Regions from separate parts of the Streptomyces sp. NPDC006335 genome, predicted to be linked through region 2. Evidence: riboswitches for the same ligand, from Rfam matches in the RefSeq annotation. Region 2 holds a riboswitch; each other region holds the start of a gene.

Region 1 (7,555 bases), on a different contig from region 2:
CGGGCTGACCGTGGCCACCGGTGGCGGACCGGGCGCGATGGAGGCGGCCAACCTCGGCGCCTACGCGGCCCCCTTCGAGGACGCCATGCTCGACGAGGCGTGCGAACTCCTCGCCGCGGCGCCGTCGTTCACGCCGTCGATCAGCGACTGGGCGCGCGCCGCCTTCGAGGTCCGCGCCCGCCGTCCCCGGGGCGGCCGTTCCGTCGGCATCCCGACCTGGTTCTACGGGCACGAGCCGCCGAACGCCTTCGCCTCGCACATCGCCAAGTACTTCGCCAACGCCACCCGCGAGGACGGCCTGCTCGCCCGCTCGAACGCCGGCGTGGTCTTCCTGCCGGGCGCGGCCGGCACCGTGCAGGAGATCTTCGACAACGCGACGCCCAACTACTACGAGTCGCGCGGTGAGCCCACGCCGATGGTGCTCGTGAACCGCGCGCACTGGACGGAGAAGCTGCCCACCTGGCCGCTGCTCCAGGCGCTGGCGCGGGAGCGGTCAATGGAGGCCAGAATCGCCCTGGTTGACCGAATCGAGGACGCTCCGGCGGCGCTGAAACGTCTCACTGGGTAATAAGCAGGTAAAGCCAACGGTTGTAAGGCGCCTGCACGTTGACACTTCTTATGCAGCCCTTATAGACCTGTGAGACTCGTGGGGATGGTGATGTCACATCACCTCCTCGTCAACCCCCCGCATTTGCGCACCCCGTGAAGGATGAACGTGGCATTCACGCCCATATCCCGCCGCACCTCCCGCGCCGCGCGCTTCCTCGGCGTCGCCGCCGCCTCGACCGCGCTCGTGCTCGGCGCCTCCGGCAACGCCCTTGCCTGCAACATCAAGGAGTTCTCCGCCGAAGCCAAGTGTGACGGCGACAAGGGCGTCATCACCGTCACCGACGTGGACAAGACCGGCGTCGAGGCGACCGTCTCCGTGTACCTGCTGCAGAGCAACGGTGCCGACGCGAAGAAGGTCGGCGAGCAGAAGGTGAAGGGCTCCAAGGAGGGCACCACCATCACCTTCGAGGAGGACTGGGCGCCCAACTCCGAGTACCGCGTCCGCGTCGAGGCCCTGCCCTACATCAAGGGCGAGGACATCAAGCCCAACCTGACCACCCCGGCGACCGCCTGCAAGACCGAGGACACGCCGACCCCGACGCCCACGCCCACCTCCACCCCGTCTGACTCCGCCAGCACCCCGGCCGAGGAGTCCCCGACCCCGACCCCGTCGGCCTCCGAGGGCACCACCGCTCCGGCGACCGGCGAGAGCAACGCCCCGTCGCCCGCGGCCGGCGACTCCAACCTCGCCGAGACCGGTGCGAACTCCAACACCGGCCTGATCGCCGGGATCGCCATCGCCCTGGTCGCCCTCGGCGGCGGCGCGGTGTTCTTCGGCCTGCGCCGTCGCGGCGCCGGCAGCCGCTGACGCCGTACCTGAACGACCGTTGTGGCCCGTCCCCGGCCGGGGGCGGGCCACAGCCATGCCGTCACCCGAAGGTGGCCCGCTCCAACCAGAACTCCAGCAGCTCCCGCTCCCCGAGCACCTCCAACTCCGGGCTGTCCAGGGGGAGTCGACGGTAGAAGGCCAGCAGTACGGCGGTCAGCGGGCCGCGCAGCGCCACGGTCGCCCTCTCGTGTCCGCGCCGCCAGACGATGACGTCCTCGGTGAGCTCGACCAGCCACTCGGCGTGCAGCTCCGGGGTGCCGTCGGTGGCGTGGAGGTGGATGCTGCGCCCGGGGCCGCGCAGCTCCCGGGCCCCGTCGTGCGGCATGCTCCGCTGCACGAACTCCACGATCTGGAGCCATTCGTCGATCGCGTCGGCGGCGATGTCCGGAGCGACCTCGTACGGCTGCCCGGCGGCGAGCGCGGCGTCGGCGCGGTGGATCGTGAGTTCGTGAGCCATGCGGCGGGCCCAGAAACCCGAGGTGGGGATGCCGGCCCAGGACCACACCTCGGCGTCCGGCCCGGCCTCCCGGAGCGTGGCGACGAGCAGTTCGCCGGTCTCGGCGAGCCACGCGTCGAGCTCACCTACGCTCTCGGGCCCCTCCCCCGAGGGCACGCGGTACTCGGGCACCGCCTCCCGCGCCCGGGTCCGCACCATCGACTCCGCCCAGCGCAGGGCGCCCCCGGTGTGCCGCACCAGCCGCTCCAGCGACCAGTCCGGGCAGGTCGGCACGGTCGCGGACAGGTCGGCCCCGGAGGCCACCACCGCCCTCAACAGGCCCACCTGGTGGGCGATCTCGTCACAGTAGCGGTCGTGCGGGAGCAAGGTCATGCCCGCACTGTAGGTCCGCCCCCGTCAGCCGAGCACCACGATTTCGACCGGGTCGAACTCCACCCCGACCACGTCCCCCACCTCCGGCGCCGCGCGCAGCGCACAGGCCGCCTCCAACCGCGGCCCCCCTTCCGAGGGGTGCAGGTGCACGGCGACGTGCGTGCCCTTGAAGGTGCGCGCGGCGACCGTGCAGCGCAGCCCCTCACCGGCCGCCACGAGCCGAACCCCAGCCGGCCGCACCAGCACGCTCCGGACCCCCTGGGCGGCGCCCGGAGGCACCGGCACCTTGCCCCACGCCGTGTCCGCCGCCTCCCCCGTCACCGTCCCCTCGACGACGTTCTCGAAGCCGAGGAAGCGGGCCACGAACTCGTCCACCGGCCGCTGCCACACCTCGAGAGGCGTTCCGGACTGGGCGATCCGTCCGTCCCGCATCACCACGACCCGGTCGGCCAGCGCGAAGGCCTCCCCCTGGTCGTGGGTGACCGCGAGCACGGTGGTGCCCAACCGCCCGAACAGCTCGCGCAGTTCGACGACCAGCCGCTCCCGCAGTGACCGGTCCAGCTGTCCGAGGGGCTCGTCGAGCATCAGCAGCCGGGGCCGGGGGGCGAGCGCCCGGGCCAGGGCGACCCGCTGCTGCTCACCACCGGAGAGGGAGGCCACGGCCCGGCGAGGGGCGCCCGGAAGACCGACGAGGTCGAGCAACTCCCGTACCCGCTCGTCCTGTCGCGCCCGGGAAGCCCCGTGCATGCGCAGCCCGAACGCCACGTTGGCGCCCACGTCCCGCTGCGGGAACAGCTGATGGTCCTGGAACATCAGGCCGACCCCACGCTTGTGCGCGGGCACTCCGCCCTGGTCGCGTCCGTCGAGCGACACCCGCCCGGAGTCCAGCGGTTGGAGCCCGGCCACCGCCCGCAGCAGGGTCGACTTCCCGCTCCCGCTGGGCCCGAGCACACACACGATCTCGTGCTCGGCGACATCGAGGCCGACCCCGTCGAGCACGGCCCGTCCGCCGAACCGAACCGTCGCGTCCTCAAGGCTCAGCAGCATCAGAACTCCCCGGTCCGGTCGGTCCGCAGCCGTTCGAGCACCAGCAGCGCCACCGCGCACACCACCATCAGGATCGTCGAAAGGGCCATCGCCTGCCCGTAGTTGAGGTCTCCGGCCCGCCCGAGCAACCGGGCCACGGCGACCGGCAGCGTCGGGTTGTCGGGCCGTGCGATGAACACGGTCGCCCCGAACTCCCCCAGCGACACGGCGAAGGCGAAGCCCGCCGCGATCAGCAACGCCCGCCGCACCATGGGCAGATCGACCTCCCGCCACACCCGCCACGGCGAGGCCCCGAGCACGGCCGCGGCCTCCCGCAGCCGGTGGTCCACGGCCCGCAGCACGGGCAGCATGGTCCGCACGACGAACGGCACCCCGACCAGCGCCTGCGCGAGCGGCACCAGGATCCAGGACTGCCTGAGATCCAGCGGCGGCTCGTCGAGGGAGATCAGGAACCCGAAGCCCACGGTCACCGCGGACACCCCGAGCGGCAGCATCAGCAGCGCGTCGAAGCCCCGCACGAACCGCCCCGCGTCCCGCCGCGTCAACGCGGCCGCCGCGAGCCCTCCGACCGTCACCGCGATGGCGGTCGCGGCGAGGGCGTACTCCAGGGAGTTACCGACCGCCTCGATCGGCGCGACGAGGAACACCCCGCCGTCGGCGCTGGTCAGCGCCCGGTAGTAGCCGAAGTCGGGGGCGTCGAGCGACCGCTGGACGAGGACGGCGAGCGGCAGGACGAGGAGTACGGCGATGATGGCGACGACCCCGGCCAGCAGCCCCCACTCCCCCGCCCCGCGCGGCCGCCGGGCGGTCACGGACGCGTCCACGAGCCGCAGCGCGCTCTCCCGGCGCCGTACGGTCCACGCGTGCAGGGCGAGGACCGCGCCCACCGCGACGAACTGGATCATCGTCAGCACGGCGGCCGTGGACAGGTCGAAGATCTCGGAGGTCTGCCGGTAGATCTCCACTTCGAGGGTCGAGAAGGTGGGCCCGCCGAGGATCTGCACCACACCGAAGGAGGTGAAGGTGAAGAGGAAGACCATCAGCGCGGCGGCGGCCACGGCGGGCGCGAGCGCGGGAAGGGTGACCGTCCGCCAGGCCGTGAGCCGGGACGCGCCCAGCATCCGAGCGGCCTCCTCCTGGCGCGGGTCCAGTTGGGCCCACAGTCCGCCGACGGTGCGTACGACGACCGCGTAGTTGAAGAAGACGTGCGCGAGCAGGATCGCCCACACGGTGGTGTCCAGCCGTACGCCCCACCACTCGTCGAGCAGCCCGCCACGGCCGACGAGCGCCAGGAAGGCCGTACCGACCACGACCGTCGGCAGCACGAAGGGGACGGTGACCACGGCGCGCAGGACCTGTTTGCCGGGGAAGTCGAACCGCGCGAAGACGTACGCGCCGGGGAGCGCGATCAGGAGCGTGAGTGCCGTGGAGGCGAGCGCCTGCCAGGTGGTGAACCACAGGACGTGCCGGATGTCCGGCTGGGCGAGGACCTCGGTGATCCTGCCGAACTGCCAGCTCCCGCCGGTCTTCAGTCCGCGCGTGACGATCGCGGCGACGGGATAGGCGAAGAAGAGGGCGAAGAACGCGACGGGCACGGCCACGAGCCCGAGCCGCGCCGCCGCGTTGTGGAAAGGCTTGCGGGGCCTTACTTCAGAACCAGCGAGGTCCACGACTTGACCCAGTCGTCACGGTGGTCGGCGATCTTCGCCGGGTCCATGGTCTCGGGATCCTTGGCCTGCGGACCGTACTGGGTGAACTCGGCGGGCACCGAGGCCCCCTCCACCACGGGATAGACGAACATGTTGAGCGGCATGTCCTGCTGGAACTCCTTGGTGAGCAGGAAGTCCAGGAACGCCTTGCCGCCCTCGGTGTTCTTCGCGTTGCTCAGCAGCCCGGCGTACTCGATCTGCCGGAAGCAGGTCCCGTCGGCGACCCCGGTGGGCGCGGTCTTCGGCTTCGGATCGGCGTAGATCACCTCGGCGGGCGGCGAGGAGGCGTACGACACGACGAGCGGCCGGTCGGCCTTCGCCTTCTTGCCCCCCGCGGACCCGGAGAACTCCTCGTTGTAGGCCTGCTCCCAGCCGTCGACGACCTTGACTCCGTTGGCCTTGAGCTTCTTCCAGTAGCCCTGCCAGCCCTCGTCCCCGTACTTCGCGGCGGACCCGAGCAGGAACCCGAGCCCCGGCGAGGACGTCGAGGCGTTCTCCGTGACGAGGAGGTTCTTGTAGGCGGGCTTGATCAGATCGTCGTACGACGTCGGCGGCTGGAGCTTGTGCTCGGTGAACCAGGCCTTGTCGTAGTTGACGCAGATGTCGCCGCTGTCGATGGGCGTGACCCGGTGCTTGTCCTGGTCGGCCCGGTACTCGGCCTTGATCCGGTCGGCGCCCTTCGCCTCGTACGACTGGAAGAGCCCGTTGTCGAGCGCGCGGGAGAGCAGGGTGTTGTCGACGCCGAAGAAGACGTCGCCCTGCGGGTTGTCCTTGGTGAGGATGGCCTTGTTGACGGCCTGCCCCGCGTCGCCGTCCTCCAGGACCTTGACCTTGTAGCCGGACTTCTTCTCGAAGTCGGCGAGGACGTTCTTGGAGACGGCCCACGAGTCGTGGCTGACCAGGGTGACGGTCTTGGAGCCGGAGCCGGAGCCGTTGCTGTCGTCGGACGAGGACCCGCACGCGGACAGCGTGACCAGGCCGAGGCCGACGACGGCAGCGAGAAACTTCTTGTTGTTCACGGTGATGACCGAACTTCCTACCCAGAATGACCTGGGCGAGGTTCAGAGGGTCTGCGGCCCGATTGCCGCACTCTCAGCGCTGTGGCGCTCCCCTGTCGGATATGAAGATTTACGTACGTCCGTCAGACTACCGCTCGGTGGCCGCCAGCTGACCACAGGCCCCGTCGATCTCCTGCCCACGGGTGTCCCGGACCGTCACCGGCACACCATGGGCGGCGATGGCCTCCACGAACGCCTTCTCGTCCTCGGGCCGGGAGGCGGTCCACTTGGACCCGGGGGTCGGGTTCAGCGGGATGAGGTTGACGTGCACGGGCTTGCCCCTGAGCAGCCGCCCGAGCCGGTCACCGCGCCAGGCCTGGTCATTGATGTCCCGGATGAGCGCGTACTCGATGCTGAGCCGCCGCCCGGACTTCTCGACGTACTCGAACCCGGCGTCGAGGACCTCGCGCACCTTCCACCGCGTGTTCACGGGGACGAGGGTGTCGCGCAGCTCGTCGTCGGGGGCGTGCAGGGAGATCGCCAGCCGGCACTTGAACCCTTCGTCGGCGAACCGGTGAATGGCCGGCACAAGCCCGACGGTCGACACGGTGATGCCGCGCTGCGACAGCCCGAGCCCGTCCGGAGCGGGATCGGTGAGCGCCCGGATGGAGCCGACGACCCGCTTGTAGTTGGCGAGCGGCTCACCCATGCCCATGAAGACGATGTTGGACAGCCGCGCGGGCCCGCCCGGAACCTCCCCGTCCCGCAGCGCCCGCATCCCGTCCACGATCTGGTGCACGATCTCGGCGGTGGACAGGTTCCTGTCCAGCCCCGCCTGCCCGGTGGCGCAGAAGGGGCAGTTCATGCCGCAGCCCGCCTGCGAGCTGATGCACATGGTCACCCGATCCGGGTACCGCATGAGCACCGACTCCACGAGCGTCCCGTCGAACAGCCGCCACAGCGTCTTGCGCGTGGTCCCCTGGTCGGTCGACAGATGCCGTACGACGGTCATCAGCTCGGGAAGCAGCGCCTCCTGCAGCTTGCCGCGCGCCCCGGCCGGGATGTCCGTCCACTCCGCCGGGTCGTGCGCGTACCGCGCGAAGTAGTGCTGCGAGAGCTGCTTGGCACGAAACGGCTTCTCCCCGATCTCGGCGACAGCCTCTTTACGCTCGGCGGGCGTGAGATCAGCAAGGTGCCGCGGCGGCTTCTTGGCTCCGCGGGGGGCGACGAAAGTGAGTTCTCCGGGTGCAGGCATAACCCTTCCAGTGTGGCAGATCGTTCGAGCACCGCGTTCAGAAGATCCACACGCCGAAAGCCGCGACCGCCAGGCCCACGGCCATGAAGAAGCCGCCGGTGAGGGTGACCGGGAGGGCCTGGCCGCGGCGGCGGGAGGGCTCCAGGCCGCGCCAGGTGCTGATCGCCGCGTACAGGCCGATGAGAGCGATCGCACAGCCGATGACGAGGGCGGCGAGGCCGAAGAACCCGGACCAGGTGGAGTGGTGGTCCGGGTTGGGGGTGAACACGGCCGCGAGGG
Region 2 (7,555 bases):
GTTCAGCAAGATGCCTCCAGTGTCAGAGGGATCATTCCGGCCGACGAAGGCAGATGACGGGGTAAGCGATGCGCGAGACCGTACAAGCAGAGGTCATGATGAGCTTTCTCGTGTCGGAGGAGCTCTCCTTCCGCATTCCGGTGGAACTGCGCTACGAGGCCTGCGATCCCTACGCTGTCCGGCTGACCTTCCATCTCCCGGGCGATGCCCCGGTGACCTGGGCTTTCGGCCGGGAGCTGCTGATCGACGGGGTGGGCCGGCCCTGCGGGGAAGGTGATGTGCGGGTCGCACCCGCCGGTTCCGACCTGCTCGGCGATGTCCTGATCAGGCTTCAGGTCGGCGGCGACCAGGCCCTGTTCCGCTCGTCGACGGCGCCGATCATCGCGTTCCTCGACCGCACCGACAAGCTGGTGCCGCTGGGCCAGGAGGCCGCACTGGCCGATTTCGACACACATCTCGACGAAGCGCTGGACCGGATCCTGGCAGAGGAGCAGAGCGCGGGCTGACGCTTTACGGCAGCGGGGTGGCGGAACGCTTCAGCGTGGGGTGGGAGGGTGCAGGAACGCTTCTGCTGAGGGTGGCGACGGGGGCGGGGTCGGCGCTCCGGTGGAGTTACGGCTGGATGAGGCCGCCGTGGTGCTTCTGCCGAGGTGGGGGGCGGCGGCAGTCCGGTTAGCTGAGATCGGCGAGCGGGGCCGTGGGCGCCGTGGCCGTGGACGCTGAAGGAAACGGTCAGGCGGCGGGGCGCTCGGTGCTTCGGCGGTGAGGTCGCGCTGGAATGCAGCGTGCGTGTGCACATCTTCTACGGCGAGCGAGTCCCTCGTAGGAGTCGGCCGGGAGCCGGGTCTGGGAACCCGGAACTGGAGCCTGGGACCAGGGATTGGCCAGGAAGCGGAGCTCCAGCCGAACCCTGGTCCCCCTCAACGCCTGCGCCGCCGCCCCTTCCCACCACCGCGTCCCGACGCCGGCCGACTGTCGGCCGTGCCCGCGCTCGCACTCGTCGCCGGTACGGGTGCGGATGTCCCAGCCACCTCCGCCCCCGGTCGGTCGGCCGAGACCACCAGGGCCGCGAGGGCCGTGGTGACCGGCACCGAGGCGACGAGGCCGATCGAGCCGACCAGTGTGCGCACGATCTCCTCCGCCACCAGCTCGCTGTTGGCGACGGTCCCCACGCTGGACTGCGCGATGGAGAAGAGCAGCAGCAGCGGCAGCGCGGCACCGGCGTAGGCGAGGACGAGGGTGTTGACGACGGATGCGATGTGGTCCCGGCCGATCCGGATTCCGGCGCGGTACAGCCCGCGCCAGCCCATCGTCGGGTTGGCCTCGTGCAGCTCCCAGACCGCTGACGTCTGAGTGACCGTCACGTCGTCGAGGACACCGAGCGAGCCGATGATGACGCCGGCGAGCAGCAGACCGCTCATGTCGATCGTCGGGTACAGCCCGTGGATGAGTCCGGTGTTGTCGTCCGTGTTGCCCGTCAGTGCTGCCCAGCTGATGAACAGCGAGCCGAGGATGCCGATCAGCACCAGCGAGATCAGCGTCCCCAGTACAGCCACGGAGGTTCGGGCCGACAGGCCGTGGCACATGTAGAGGGCGATCAGCATGATGGCGCTCGACCCGATCACCGCCACGAGCAGCGGGTTCGAGCCCTGGAGGATCGCGGGCAGGATGAAGAAGTTCAGCACCATGAAGCTGATGGCCAGCGCGACCAGTGCCATGACTCCGCGCAGCCGCCCGACGACCACGACGGCGAGCGCGAAGATGCCGGCGAGCAGCCCCATCGGGAAGCGGCGGTTGACGTCGGTGACCGAGTACTGCAAATCCCTGGGCGCGGAAGGCTCGTATGCGACCACCACCTTCTCGCCCTCGTGCAACTGCCGTGACTGGTCCGGCTGGACGATCTCCGTGAAGGTGCGGCCCTTGTCGTCGCCGGTGTCGACCCGGATCGTCGCCTTCTTGCAGGTCCCGTTCGCCTGTTGTTCGGCGGACGAGCCCTCGGCGGTGGACGTGTCCCCCGTCGGGGGCTCCCCCGAGGCGTTCACCGACTTGCAGTCGACGCTCACTACCTTGCTGACCGTGGCCTGCTGAGTCTGCCGGTCGAAGCCCACCCCAGTGCGCTCGTGCGCCGGTGCGCCACCGGGCCACAGCACCCCGAGCCCCACCACCACGGCTACGCCGAACGGGATCAGGATCGCCGCGATGACCTTGCGCAGGTGCTTGGAGACGGGAGCCGCCGGCCCATGACTGTGCGAGTGGCCGTGCCCACCGCCGGAACCGGACCTGTCCCCGTGCCCATGTCCCGGTCCGTGCCCGTCGCCGGAACCGTGTCCGTCACCCGGACCATGCCCGTGCCCGCCACTTGAACCATGTTCGTGCCCGTCTCCGGGGCCACGCCCGTGTTCATCCCCGCCATAACCATCGCCGCTGCCGTAACCATCGCCACCACCGGCACCACCACTGCCCTGGCCGCCATGACCCGCGCCGCCCTGGCCATGACCGTAGCCCTGACCGCCCGCATGCCCACCACGGCGCTCATGCTCGTGCCAGCCGCTGGTCCCGCCCGTGCCGCCTGCCCCGCCGACCCCGCCGTCTCCGAAGCCGCCGCGGGAACCGCTGCCCGGGCCGCTTCCGGAGCCGTGCCCAGGACCGTTTCCGGAGCCCGGTCGGCGCGGAGGCTCGGGGGGCGGGTAAGGAGACTGATGCGTCGTGGTCACCGACCGATCATCGCAAGAACGACAGGGGCCCTCTGTTCACCGCGCCCGAATTGACGCTAGCGTGGTGGCACCTTTTGTACACGCGGGAGCTCGGAGCACCGGGCTGAGAGGGCGCTGACCTCCGTCCCAGCGATGTTTCACGTGGAACGTCACTTCAAGCGAGTGACGTTCCCCACGAAACGTCGGCGGACGGAAACCGCTGCGTCGACCGCCGAACCTGTTACCGGGTAATGCCGGCGTAGGGAGTAGGTCTCATGACCATCAAGGACGCGCGCACGCCTGCCTCCGAGCAGAACGACCAGCTCGACACGGAGGCCGGGAAGTCCATCGGCTGGCACAAGGCGTACATCGAGGGCTCGCGCCCCGATCTGCGGGTGCCGGTCCGCCAGGTGCACCTCACCAACGGGCAGTCGGTCACGCTGTACGACACCTCGGGCCCGTACACCGATCCGCTCGCCGAGACGGACGTCCGCCGGGGCCTGGTGCCGCTGCGGGAGAATTGGATCATCGCTCGCGGGGACACCGAGGAGTACGCGGGCCGGCCCGTGCGCCCCGAGGACGACGGGATCAAGCACACCTCACCTCGGGGCGGCCTCCGTAACCTGGACGCGGTCTTTCCGGGACGTGCCCGCCAGCCTCGCCGTAGCCGCGACGGCAAGGCGGTCACACAGCTCGCCTACGCCCGCCGCGGCGAGATCACGCCCGAGATGGAGTACGTGGCCATCCGGGAGAACGTTTCTCCCGAGGTCGTGCGGGAGGAGATCGCGGCGGGCCGTGCGGTGCTGCCGGCGAACGTCAACCACCCGGAGATCGAGCCGATGATCATCGGCAAGCGGTTCCTGGTGAAGGTCAACGCCAACATCGGCAATTCCGCGGTGACCTCCTCCATCGAGGAGGAGGTCGAGAAGATGACCTGGGCGACCCGCTGGGGTGCCGACACGGTCATGGACCTGTCCACCGGCCGCAACATCCACACCACCCGCGAGTGGGTGCTGCGCAACTCCCCGGTCCCCATCGGGACGGTGCCGCTCTACCAGGCGCTGGAGAAGGTCGACGGCCGCGCCGAGGAGCTGACCTGGGAGATCTACAAGGACACGGTCATCGAACAGGCCGAGCAGGGCGTGGACTACATGACGGTCCACGCGGGCGTACGCCTGCCGTACGTACCACTGACGGCCAACCGCAAGACGGGCATCGTCTCGCGTGGCGGCTCGATCATGGCGGCGTGGTGCCTGGCGCACCACAAGGAGTCGTTCCTGTACGAGAACTTCGAGGAACTGTGCGAGATCCTCGCCGCCTACGACGTCACGTACTCGCTGGGCGACGGCCTCAGGCCCGGTTCGATCGCGGACGCCAACGACGAGGCCCAGTTCGCGGAGTTGCGCACGCTCGGGGAACTCAACCGGATCGCGAAGCGTTTCAACGTACAGACCATGATCGAGGGCCCGGGACACGTTCCGATGCACAAGATCAAGGAGAACATCGACCTTCAGCAGGAGATCTGCGATGAAGCTCCGTTCTATACGCTCGGCCCGCTGACCACCGACGTCGCGCCGGCCTACGACCACATCACCTCCGGCATCGGCGCCGCGATGATCGCCTGGTGGGGCACCGCGATGCTCTGCTACGTCACGCCCAAGGAGCACCTGGGCCTGCCCAACCGGGACGACGTCAAGACGGGTGTCATCACCTACAAGATCGCGGCCCACGCGGCCGACCTCGCCAAGGGACACCCGGGCGCCCAGGAGTGGGACGACGCCCTCTCCGACGCCCGCTTCGAGTTCCGCTGGGAGGACCAGTTCAACCTGGCCCTCGACCCCGACACGGCCCGGGAGTTCCACGACGAGACCCTCCCGGCCGAGCCGGCCAAGACGGCTCACTTCTGCTCCATGTGCGGGCCGAAGTTCTGCTCGATGAAGATCTCTCAGGACATCCGCCGCCGTCACGGCGGCAGTCAGGAGGAGATCGAGGAGGGCATGGCCCAGAAGTCGAAGGAGTTCGCGGCGAGCGGTAATCGCGTGTACCTGCCGCTGGCGGACTGACGTCCGTAGATTGGCGCTGTTCCGGAGGGAGGGTGCCTTCGGGGCAGCGCCATCGTGCGTTCGGGGATGAGATGAGGGGGAGTCTTGATCGTTCTGAAGGTGACGGCTGAAGCACAGTCGCTGGTGTGGGACGGCGATGATCTGGTCGACCTGGTGGATGGTGGCCGCCGATGGGGTACTGACGGAGTGGAGCAGAGTGCCTCGGTCCGCTATGCGTTTTCCTTCGACCGGAGCGTCGTCTCCCCGTCCGGCCGCTACTCCGTCGTCTATGCCGAGCGTGGTACCAAGGCACTGCTGTTCGACGGTGATCAGCTCATCCGTGAGCTGAACCGCAGCTACTACCAAGCTGAAGTTTTCGACTATCCGGTGGCACTCGGGACGTTGCAGGACGGCCGCGAGGTTCTGGTCCACTGCCCGGAGGAGTACAACATCCTCGAGATCGAGGACGCGGAGTCGGGAGAGTGGCTCACCAGTGGTGAACGTGATCCGAAGGACGTGTTCCACTCGCGGCTGGCGGTGAGCCCGGACGGGAGACACCTGCTGTCGGCGGGCTGGGTGTGGCATCCGTACGGGGTCGTCGAAGTCTTCGACCTGGCCAGTGCGTTGACGGACCCTTCCGTGCTCGATGGCCGTGGCGTGCTGCCCTCGGCCCCGGGCATCGACGCGGAGGTCGTCTCGGCCTGCTGGCTCGACGGTGACCGCCTGGCCGTGGCGACCGATGGCGAGTTTCTCGACGACGAGGAGAGGCCTGCCCTGGGTCCTAGGGAGTTGGGCGTGTGGTCGCTCTCCGCAGGGCGGTGGATCCACCGCAGCAGGGTCGATTTCAGCATCGGCACTCTGCTCGCCCGTGGCGACACGGTCGTCTCGCTGCACGGGCATCCGCGGCTGATCGATGTCACGACAGGTGCCGTGGTGGCGGAATGGCCGACTGTGAAGGTGCCTCGGAGAGAGGGCAGCTACGGGGTCACGCACATTCCGACGCCCGTTGCGGCCCTGCACCCGGATGGCACCCGCCTGGCCATAGCCCAGCCGGAGAGCATCGCGATCATCACTCTGCCGGAAAGGAAGCAATCACCACTGCCCCCGCAGGACTGAAACCCGCGCGCGGCTGAACGGACGTCTCCTGAGCAGGTTGCTGAAGGGACGCTCCAGAAGGCGAAGGAGTTCGCGGCCAGCAGCCGGGTCTCCCTGCCGACAGCCGACTGACGAGGGGAGACGGTGCTCCACGGTGTGGCGCCCCTGGAGCACCGTCTGCTGCTCACTGCCGTTGAGCGTTCTGCAGGCGCTCAACTTGCTTTGCGATGAGATCAGGTGGGAAGGCTGCCCGCTTGTCGATCTCCATCGCGCTGAACACTGCGATGACGCTGCCCACACGGACCACCACGTGATCGTCGTGGCGGACACTGCCGTCGTTCGTCGGAGACGTGAGGCTGTAGCGCACGGCCTCGTCCCCGACGCGAGGTGAGCTCTCGACTGCCAGTTCCGATCGGTACTTGCCGGTGTAGCCGGTCCCCGTAAAGGTTCTGCACGCCTTGAGACCCTCGCCAAGTCGGTTGAAGGCGGCTTGTGCTTCCGTCCCCTTGTACGAGGCGAGGGTCGATCCGCCGGGGAAGATGTTGTCCTTCCAATTGAAGGTCTGATGCACGGCAGAGGACGCGCCGTCGGCGTCGGCGATGTCCAAGACCTGCTCGCATGCCGGGTCCGAGACAGGAGGTAACGTCGAGCGGTCGGTCTCCGGCTCACGATCGAGGACGGGGATCGCACCCTCGTAGGCCTGGGGCACCTCACCCTCCCGGAAGGTGAGGGTCCTGAGCTCGCTCACGCTCAACAAGCGCCCAGTCCTCGGGACGGAGGCATGCGCCTGCGGAGACGTTGCAGAGGTACTCGGCTCCCGGTCCGCACCGCAGGCGCTCACGCACACTGATCCAGCCAGCAGTGCGCCGAACATGAAGACGCTCGGTGTTCTCGGCAGTGACTTCCTCGTTGGCATGTACCCCCCAGAGCCGTAAATGAGGGGCAGATACTACGTGGTGCGCCGCTTCAGCCAGTCGCCGGCTTCGAGGTACAGCCGTGCCAGACGGGGCAGGCGCCGATGCATCTCGTCCGCGTCGTCGAAGTCGAAGTCTTCCCCCATGTCCGCTGCGTCGGAGTTCTGCTTGTCCGTCGGCCGGTATTCGGCCCAGGCCTCGTAGAAGGAGTCGGGGTTACCTGTGAGGCGGGTAAAAGCCCCGCTGGCCGCGTAGTTAACGTCCTCGTAGAACAGTGCTTCGTCGTCGTGTTCGCTCGCGGCTTCGATGACAGCGGGGTGCCCGGCGAGGCTGTCCGGACTCAGCGCAACGCGCTCGTACCAGTCCCGCCCCAGCGCGATCACGCCTGCTCGAAAGTCCATGAAGCTGTCGTCGGAGCAGCCGCCGCCCATGAGATACGCCGCCGCCCAGACATCCCACCGGTACAGAGCGTCGTGTACCTCGTCGAATCGCTCGGCGTACTCCAGGATCTCTTTCGGAGGGCACCCGGTCAGGAGGTCCACCAGAGCGTCGTCGAAGCGCACCCGGGAGACGGCGGCCGAAGATCGCGCGGATTCGATGATGTTCCAGAACCGATCAATGTTCATGGGGCCGGACTGTGCCATCTCGGTATGACAGTGGCCGAGGTCCGGCTGAGCTTCTCTGGGGCGTCTCCTGAGGAGATCGCGGAGGGCACGGCCCAGAAGGCGAAGGAGTTCGGGGTGCGGCGGCCAACCGGGTCCATCCGCCGATCGCCGACTCACGTAAGCCGATCGCCGACCGACGCAGGCGG
Region 3 (7,555 bases), on a different contig from region 2:
GGTCAGACCCTGGGGATGGGCCAGCCAGTCGCCCATGGGGTCGCCGGGCGGGTCGCCGCGCACGGCCAGCATGTTGCGGATCCCCGCGTCGGCGTACTGGCCGATGATGTTGCGCAGCTCCGCGATGGAGTGGTTGACCGCGGTGAGGTGGGCGACCGGGGTCAGGGTGGTGTCCGCGACGATCTGCTGAGTCTCCTTGACGGTGCCCGCACGGGTGGAACCGCCGGCGCCGTACGTGACGGAGACGAAGTCCGGGGCGACCGCCTCGACCCTCCGGAGCGCGGTCCACAGGCTCCGCTCGCCCTTGGGGGTCTTGGGCGCCGAGAACTCGAAGGAGTACGTCGTCTTGCCCGCGGCGAGCATGTCGCGCACGGTGCGTGCGCGGTCAGTCCTGGTGGATGCGGTTCCTAGGGCCATACCGGCAGGTTAGCCAGGGGGCGACGGTCACCCAACCAGAACAGGGAAATTTGCCCGTTTTGTCGACTTGTTGTCCACCCCTCGGACACCGGGCCGATCATGCGACCGGCCACCGGCGGTCCGTCACCGCGTGTCACGCAACCGCTTCGCGAACTCCGCGGCGGTCGCGCCCGGATCGTCCGCCTCGGTGATCGCCCGGACGACGACGACCCGGCGGGCGCCCGCCTCCAGGACCTCGTCGAGGTTGCCGAGGTCGATGCCGCCGATGGCGAACCAGGGGCGGTCGGTGCCGAGCGCGGCGGTGTGGCGGACCAGGTCGAGGCCGGGGGCGTGCCGGCCGGGCTTGGTGGGGGTCGGCCAGCAGGGGCCGGTGCAGAAGTAGTCCACGCCGTCCTGCACGGCGGCCGCGGCGGCCTCCGCCTCGGCGTGGGTGGAACGGCCTATGAGGATGCCGTCGCCGAGGATCGCGCGGGCGGCGGGGACGGGCAGATCCCCCTGGCCCAGGTGCAGTACGTCGGCGGCGGCCGCGTGGGCGACGTCGGCCCGGTCGTTGACCGCGAGGAGCTTGCCGTGCCGCGCGCAGGCGTCGGCGAAGACCTGGAGATGCTCCAGTTCCTCGGCCGCCTCCATGCCCTTGTCCCGCAGTTGCACGATGTCGACACCGCCGGCCAGGACCGCGTCCAGGAACTCGGCGAGGTCGCCCTGGCGCCTGCGGGCGTCCGTGCACAGGTAGACGCGGGCGTCGGCGAGCTGGGTGCGGGCGGTGTCGGGCATACGTGTGTCTCCCCCGGGGTTCGGTGGCGTACGGGCCGTGCGGGACCGCGGCCGTGGCCTCGGTGGTCACGGCCCGTACGCCGGTGTGGTTCGGATCAGACGGCGAGCGCCTGGGCCCGGCGCTTCACCTCCGTGCCGCGATTCTCGCTCAGGGCCTGCGCGGGGGTGCCGGGCAGGCTGTCGTCGGGCGTGAAGAGCCACTCCAGCATCTCTTCGTCGGTGAAGCCGTCGTCCCTCAGGAGCGTCAGGGTCCCGACCAGGCCCTTGACGACCTTCTGCTCAGCCCCGTCGATGAAGGCGGCGGGGACGTGCAGCGCGCGGTTCTCACCACGGCGTACGGCGATGAGCTGGCCCTCCTTGACCAGCTGCCGTACACGCGTCACCTCGACGTCGAGCATCTCTGCGATGTCGGGGAGGGTGAGCCAGGCGGGGACGAGAGCATCGATCTTTGCGTCAATCTCGGTCACGGGATTAAGCGTGCCATCCCGCACTGACAGTCGGAAGCCGGGGCGCCTCCGGCGGGGGAACGGGGGCGTGATCGCCGGGGCACGGCGGGGGAACGGGGGCGTGATCGCCGGGGTACGGCCTGCCGCGGAACCGGGCGCGTCCGGGACACCGGGCCCCGGCGACCCGGGGCGCCTCCGGCGGGGGGACGGGGCGTGATCGCCGGGTACGGACTGCTGCGTAACCGGGCGCGTCCGGGACGCCAGGCCCCGGCGGACTCCGCCCGGCGGATCAAGCAGCCGACCCGAGCCACCAGGCCGGCGCCTCGGTGTCTCGCCGGGTCCGGACGGCCAAACACCGCCCACCCGGCCCGCCACAGCAGCCAGCGGCCGCCCCGACCGCCTAGCCGCCCAGCCGCCCAGCCGCCTTCAGGAACCTCGCCGCGTCCGGGCTTCCAAGCACCGCCGGACCTCCACCCGGGCCATCACAGCAGGCAGCAGCCGACCCGAGCCGCCCAGCCGCCGCCCACGCCGCCGCCTTCAGGAACCTCGCCGCGTCCGGGCCGCCAACAGCGCCGGACTACTCCCCCGGCCCGCCACAGCAGGCAGCACCGGCCCGAGCCGCTCCGCCAGCACCCGCCACCCCCAGCAACCTCGCCGCGTCCAGGCCGCCAAGCACCGCCGGACCTCCACTCGGCCCATCACAGCAGGCAGCAGCCGACCCGAGCCACCCGGCCGGCGCCTCAGTGGGGCGGGCAGACACCGCCGGACCTCCACCCGGCCCGCCACAGCAGGCAGCGGCCGCCCAGCCGCCGCCCGCCTCCAGCGCCGCCGCCGGACCCCTGCCGCCCACCACCGGCGGCCCTCCGCCCGAGATGTCACAGCAGGCAGCCCGAGCCGTCGCGCGTTCGCCGCTTACGCCGTCGCCGCCTTCATCGGCCTCGCCGGGTCCACCAGCAGCTCCGGGTCCATCTCCGTGCCCGCCTCGATGAGCCGTCGTCCCTGGGCCAGGTCGCGGGGGCGGCCCACCGCCAGGAGGGCCACCAGGCGGTTCTCGCGCAGCCAGCACACCGTCCAGGCGGGACCGGACGGCTCGCCGCGCCACAGGGTGGTGTCGGCGGACGCGTGGTGCCCGGCGTACTGGACGAAGCGGCCGAACTGCTCGGACCAGAAGTACGGGACCGGGTCGTAGACCGTGGGGGCCTCCCCCAGGATGTCGGCGGCCACCGTGCGAGGGCCCTGGAGGGCGTTGTCCCAGTGGTGGACCAGCAGGCGCTCGCCGTACCTCCCCGAGGGGAAGGAGGCGCAGTCGCCGACCGCGTAGACGTCCGGGGCGGAGGTGCGCAGCCGTTCGTCGGCGAGGACCTCGCGGTGGGCGCCGAGCTCGATGCCCGAACCGGCGAGCCAGGCCGTGGCGGGCCGGGCGCCGATACCGACCACGACCGCGCCCGCGGGCACCCGGGAGCCGTCGTCCAGGACGACCGCGCCGGGCTCGACGCGCTCCACACGCGCGCGTGTGCGCAGCACGGCCCCCGCGTCCGCATACCAGGAGGCCATCGGAGCGGCCACCTCGGCGGGCAGCGCGCCCGCGAGCGGCCGGTCGGCGGCCTCCACGACCGTCACCGCGCAGCCCGCCTCGCGCGCGGCGGTGGCGAACTCGGCGCCGATCCAGCCCGCGCCGACGACCACGATGTCGTGCTGCCGGGCGAGCACGGGGCGCAGCCGCTCGGCGTCGTCCAGGGTGCGCAGCAGATGCACGCCGGGCACGCCCTCCGTGCCCGGCAGCCGGATCGGTTCGGCACCGGTGGCGATGACCAGGACGTCGTACGGGAAGGGCCCGGCCTCGGTGTCCAGTTCGTGTGCGTCGGGACGCACGCCCAGCACCTCGCGGCCGAGCAGCAGTTCGATGCCGAGGGCCTCGAAGTCCACGTCGAAGGCGGAGCCCTCGGCCTTGCCGAGCAGCACGGCCTTGGAGAGCGGCGGACGGTCGTACGGCTGGTGGGGTTCCGCGCCGATGATCGTGACGGTTCCCGAGAAGCCCTGCTCGCGCAGCGCGACCGCGGTCTGCACCCCGGCCATGCCCGCGCCGACCACGACCACCCGCCGCTGCGCCTGCGTCTGCTCGCTCATTTGATCACCATAGTCACCTGACAATCAGTCAGTCAGGACTCGTGCGCAGTGACCTGCTCCACAACGCTCGTCCCGCTGCCGGCCTGCGACTCCCACTCCCATGTCTCCTCCAGCCGCACCCGGCCGTCGGGGAGTTCCACGACCGTCGAGACGCAGTGGCCGCAGGACGTCGTCCCGTCGTGCTTGAGCTGGACGTAGCGGAAGTCGAGACGGTCCCCCGCGCGCGTGCCGACCAGATGTCCGCGGACGACGTCGCCGCCCTCGTACTCGGCCCAGATCTCCCCGTCCTTCTCGTGGTACGTGAACCGGGTCCGCGTACCCACCTGACCTGGGGCCTGATCGGCCACGGGGGCGAGGACGAGGCCGTCGAGCGAGCGGGGCATGGGGGCGGGCTCCCTTACAGAGGCGCACGGGCACGGGCTAGGGTGGCCAACGTAGAGCACTCGCGGGAGCCCGGACGTACCGGGCTGAGAGGGAGGCTGGCGGCCTCCGACCGTACGAACCTGATCCGGGTCATGCCGGCGAAGGGAGGGGCTGGACGCCCATGTCCTCACGTACGTCAGACGTCCTCGTCGTCGGGGGCGGCATCATCGGCCTGGTCACGGCCTGGCGGGCCGCGCAGCGCGGTCTCACCACGGCCGTCGTGGATCCCGAACCGGGCGGCGGGGCCGCCCAGGTGGCCGCCGGGATGCTGGCCGCGGTCACCGAACTGCACTACGGCGAGCAGACCCTGCTGGGCCTGAACCTCGCCTCCGCCCAGCGCTATCCCGACTTCGCGGCCGAGCTCACCGAGCTGACCGGACTCGACCTCGGTTACCGCCGGTGCGGCACGCTCGCCGTCGCCCTGGACGCCGACGACCGCGCCCACCTGCGCGAACTGCACGCGCTCCAGCGGCAGTCGGGGCTGGAGTCGGAGTGGCTGTCCGGCCGGGAGTGCCGGCGCCTGGAGCCGATGCTCGCGCCGGGGGTGCGGGGCGGGCTGCGGGTGGACGGCGACCACCAGATCGATCCGCGCCGGCTCACGCGCGCGTTGCTGGCCGCGTGCGAGCGGGCGGGTGTGGTGTTCCACCGCACCTGGGCCCGACGTCTGCTCGTCGTGGGGGACCGGGCGGCCGGGGTCGCCACCACGGACGGCGAGGAACTGGGGGCGGACCAGGTGGTGCTCGCCGCCGGAAGCCTCAGCGGCCGCCTGGAGGGGGTCCCACAGGCCCTCCTGCCCCCCGTACGGCCCGTGAAGGGGCAGGTGCTGAGACTGACCGTGCCGCCGCGGCTCGCGCCCTTCCTGAGCCGTACCGTGCGGGCCGTGGTGCGCGGCAGCCAGGTCTACCTGGTGCCGCGCGAGAGCGGCGAGCTGGTGATCGGCGCGACCAGCGAGGAGCTGGGCTGGGACACCACGGTGACCGCGGGCGGGGTGTACGAACTGCTGCGGGACGCGCACGAACTGGTCCCCGGCATCACCGAACTGCCGCTGACGGAGACCCGCGCGGGACTGCGCCCGGGCTCCCCGGACAACGCCCCGCTGCTCGGCCCGACGGACCTTCCCGGTCTCCTGCTGGCCACCGGGCACTACCGCAACGGCGTGCTGCTGACGCCGGTCACCGGGGACGCGATGGCGCACGCGCTGACCACCGGTGAACTGCCGGAGGAGGCCCGCCCGTTCACCCCGAGGCGTTTCCTGGAGTCCGTGGAGCAGCCGGCATGAACATCTCCGTCAACGGCGAGCCGCGGGAGTTCGCCCCCGGCACGGCTCTCGACACCGTCGTACGGGCACTGACGCCGGCGCCCTCCGGAGTGGCCGCCGCGCTCAACGAGACCGTCGTCCCGCGCGCCGAGTGGCCCTCGACGTCCCTGGCCGAGGGAGACCGCGTGGAAGTCCTCACCGCCGTCCAAGGAGGCTGACCCATGGCCGACGATCCCTTCGTCATCGGCGGTACGTCCTTCTCGTCCCGCCTGATCATGGGCACGGGCGGGGCGCCCAGCCTGGAGGTGCTGGAGCGGGCGCTGGTCGCCTCCGGCACCGAGCTGACGACGGTCGCGATGCGGCGCGTGAACCCCGCGGTGCACGGCTCGGTGCTGTCCGTGCTGGAGAAGCTCGGCATCCGGGTGCTCCCGAACACGGCGGGCTGTTTCACCGCCGGGGAGGCCGTCCTGACGGCCCGCCTCGCGCGCGAGGCGCTCGGCACCGACCTGGTGAAGCTGGAGGTGATCGCCGACGAGCGCACCCTGCTGCCGGACCCCATAGAGCTGCTGGACGCGGCCGAGACCCTGGTCGACGACGGCTTCACGGTGCTGCCGTACACGAACGACGACCCGGTGCTGGCCCGGAAGCTGGAGGACGTGGGCTGCGCGGCGATCATGCCGCTGGGCTCGCCGATCGGCTCGGGCCTGGGCATCCGCAACCCGCACAACTTCCAGTTGATCGTCGAGCACGCGCGCGTGCCGGTGATCCTGGACGCGGGGGCGGGCACGGCCTCGGACGCGGCCCTGGCGATGGAACTGGGGTGCGCGGGTGTGATGCTCGCCTCGGCGGTGACGCGGGCGCAGGAGCCGGAGCTGATGGCGCGTGCGATGCGGCACGCGGTGGAGGCGGGCCGGCTGGCACGGCTGGCGGGCCGCATCCCCCGGCGGCATTTCGCGCAGGCGTCCTCACCCCGGGAGGGCAGGGCGGCGCTGGACCCGGAGCGACCGGCTTTCGAGTGACCCCGCGCCGGGCGGGACCGTACACCGGCACGGCCCCGTCCCCCGGAGACGGCCAGGTGCGATCCGCGTCACAGGTCAGCTTCAGTACCGCCCCTGTTCCGGCCGAAACGGAGGGACTGTCAGCCACGGCTCGTACACTCGCCTGCGTGGATACGACCCTTCAGGACCCGCTGGTCGGGCAGGTGCTCGACGCCCGTTATCGCGTGGACGCGCGGATCGCGGTCGGCGGGATGGCCACGGTCTACCGGGCCCTGGACACCCGTCTGGACCGCGTGCTCGCGCTCAAAGTGATGCACCCCGCGCTCGCGGCGGACGGAGCCTTCGTCGAGCGGTTCATCCGGGAGGCCAAGTCCGTCGCCCGGCTCGCCCACCCCAACGTCGTGCAGGTCTTCGACCAGGGCACCGACGGGTCGTACGTGTACCTCGCCATGGAGTACGTCGCCGGCTGCACCCTGCGCGACGTGCTGCGCGAGCGCGGGGCCCTGCAGCCGCGCGCCGCCCTGGACATCCTGGAGCCGGTGCTCGCCGCGCTCGGGGCCGCGCACCGCGCCGGTTTCGTGCACCGGGACATGAAGCCGGAGAACGTCCTCATAGGGGACGACGGCCGGGTCAAGGTCGCCGACTTCGGTCTCGTACGGTCGGTCGACACCGTGACCAGCACCACCGGGGCCGTCCTCGGCACCGTGTCCTATCTCTCACCCGAGCAGATCGAGCAGCCGGGCACCGCCGACGCCCGTGTCGACGTGTACGCGTGCGGTGTCGTCCTGTACGAGATGCTGACCGGCGGCCAGCCGCACGAGGGCGACTCCCCCGCGATAGTCCTCTACAAGCACCTCCACGAGGACGTCCCTCCCCCCTCGGCGGTGGTCCCGGGGCTGCCGTACGAACTCGACGAACTGGTCGCGTCGGCCACCGCCCGCAACCCGGACCTGCGTCCGTACGACGCCGTGGCCCTGCTCGCGCAGACCCGCGAGGCCTACGGGAGGCTGAGCGCCGACCAGCTCGACGCGGTGCCGCCGCAGGCGCTCGCCACGGAGTACGCGGGCGCCGAGAACCGTACGAGCGTGATCCCGCGCTCACTCACCGTGCCC

Evidence for each region. Region 2 has a riboswitch for thiamine pyrophosphate ahead of thiC (phosphomethylpyrimidine synthase ThiC). Riboswitches for the same ligand answer to the same signal wherever they lie in the genome.
Region 1: it holds a riboswitch for thiamine pyrophosphate, as region 2 does, so the genes downstream of both, ABZ098_RS23155 (thiamine ABC transporter substrate-binding protein) here and thiC (phosphomethylpyrimidine synthase ThiC) in region 2, are expected to answer to the same signal.
Region 3: it holds a riboswitch for thiamine pyrophosphate, as region 2 does, so the genes downstream of both, thiO (glycine oxidase ThiO) here and thiC (phosphomethylpyrimidine synthase ThiC) in region 2, are expected to answer to the same signal.

Annotation. Positions count from the first base shown of each region.
Region 1 is NZ_JBEXQX010000008.1:139,478-147,032, forward strand. It holds gene ABZ098_RS23130 (LOG family protein) at 1-568, shown strand, start outside; gene ABZ098_RS23135 (LAETG motif-containing sortase-dependent surface protein) at 710-1,417, shown strand; gene ABZ098_RS23140 (maleylpyruvate isomerase family mycothiol-dependent enzyme) at 1,479-2,267, opposite strand; gene ABZ098_RS23145 (ABC transporter ATP-binding protein) at 2,292-3,314, opposite strand; gene ABZ098_RS23150 (iron ABC transporter permease) at 3,314-4,984, opposite strand; gene ABZ098_RS23155 (thiamine ABC transporter substrate-binding protein) at 4,960-6,042, opposite strand; TPP riboswitch at 6,039-6,146, opposite strand; gene rlmN (23S rRNA (adenine(2503)-C(2))-methyltransferase RlmN) at 6,170-7,276, opposite strand; gene ABZ098_RS23165 (hypothetical protein) at 7,314-7,555, opposite strand, start outside.
Region 2 is NZ_JBEXQX010000009.1:253,519-261,073, forward strand. It holds gene ABZ098_RS25490 (SsgA family sporulation/cell division regulator) at 69-506, shown strand; gene ABZ098_RS25495 (YibE/F family protein) at 921-2,714, opposite strand; TPP riboswitch at 2,787-2,976, shown strand; gene thiC (phosphomethylpyrimidine synthase ThiC) at 2,969-4,756, shown strand; gene ABZ098_RS25505 (hypothetical protein) at 4,841-5,851, shown strand; gene ABZ098_RS25510 (hypothetical protein) at 6,015-6,578, opposite strand; gene ABZ098_RS25515 (DUF4240 domain-containing protein) at 6,780-7,370, opposite strand.
Region 3 is NZ_JBEXQX010000001.1:423,521-431,075, forward strand. It holds gene metF (methylenetetrahydrofolate reductase [NAD(P)H]) at 1-417, opposite strand, end outside; gene thiE (thiamine phosphate synthase) at 541-1,191, opposite strand; gene ABZ098_RS01970 (Rv2175c family DNA-binding protein) at 1,287-1,658, opposite strand; gene ABZ098_RS01975 (FAD-dependent oxidoreductase) at 2,550-3,764, opposite strand; gene ABZ098_RS01980 (hypothetical protein) at 3,797-4,147, opposite strand; TPP riboswitch at 4,200-4,311, shown strand; gene thiO (glycine oxidase ThiO) at 4,309-5,466, shown strand; gene thiS (sulfur carrier protein ThiS) at 5,463-5,663, shown strand; gene ABZ098_RS01995 (thiazole synthase) at 5,667-6,464, shown strand; gene pknB (Stk1 family PASTA domain-containing Ser/Thr kinase) at 6,611-7,555, shown strand, end outside.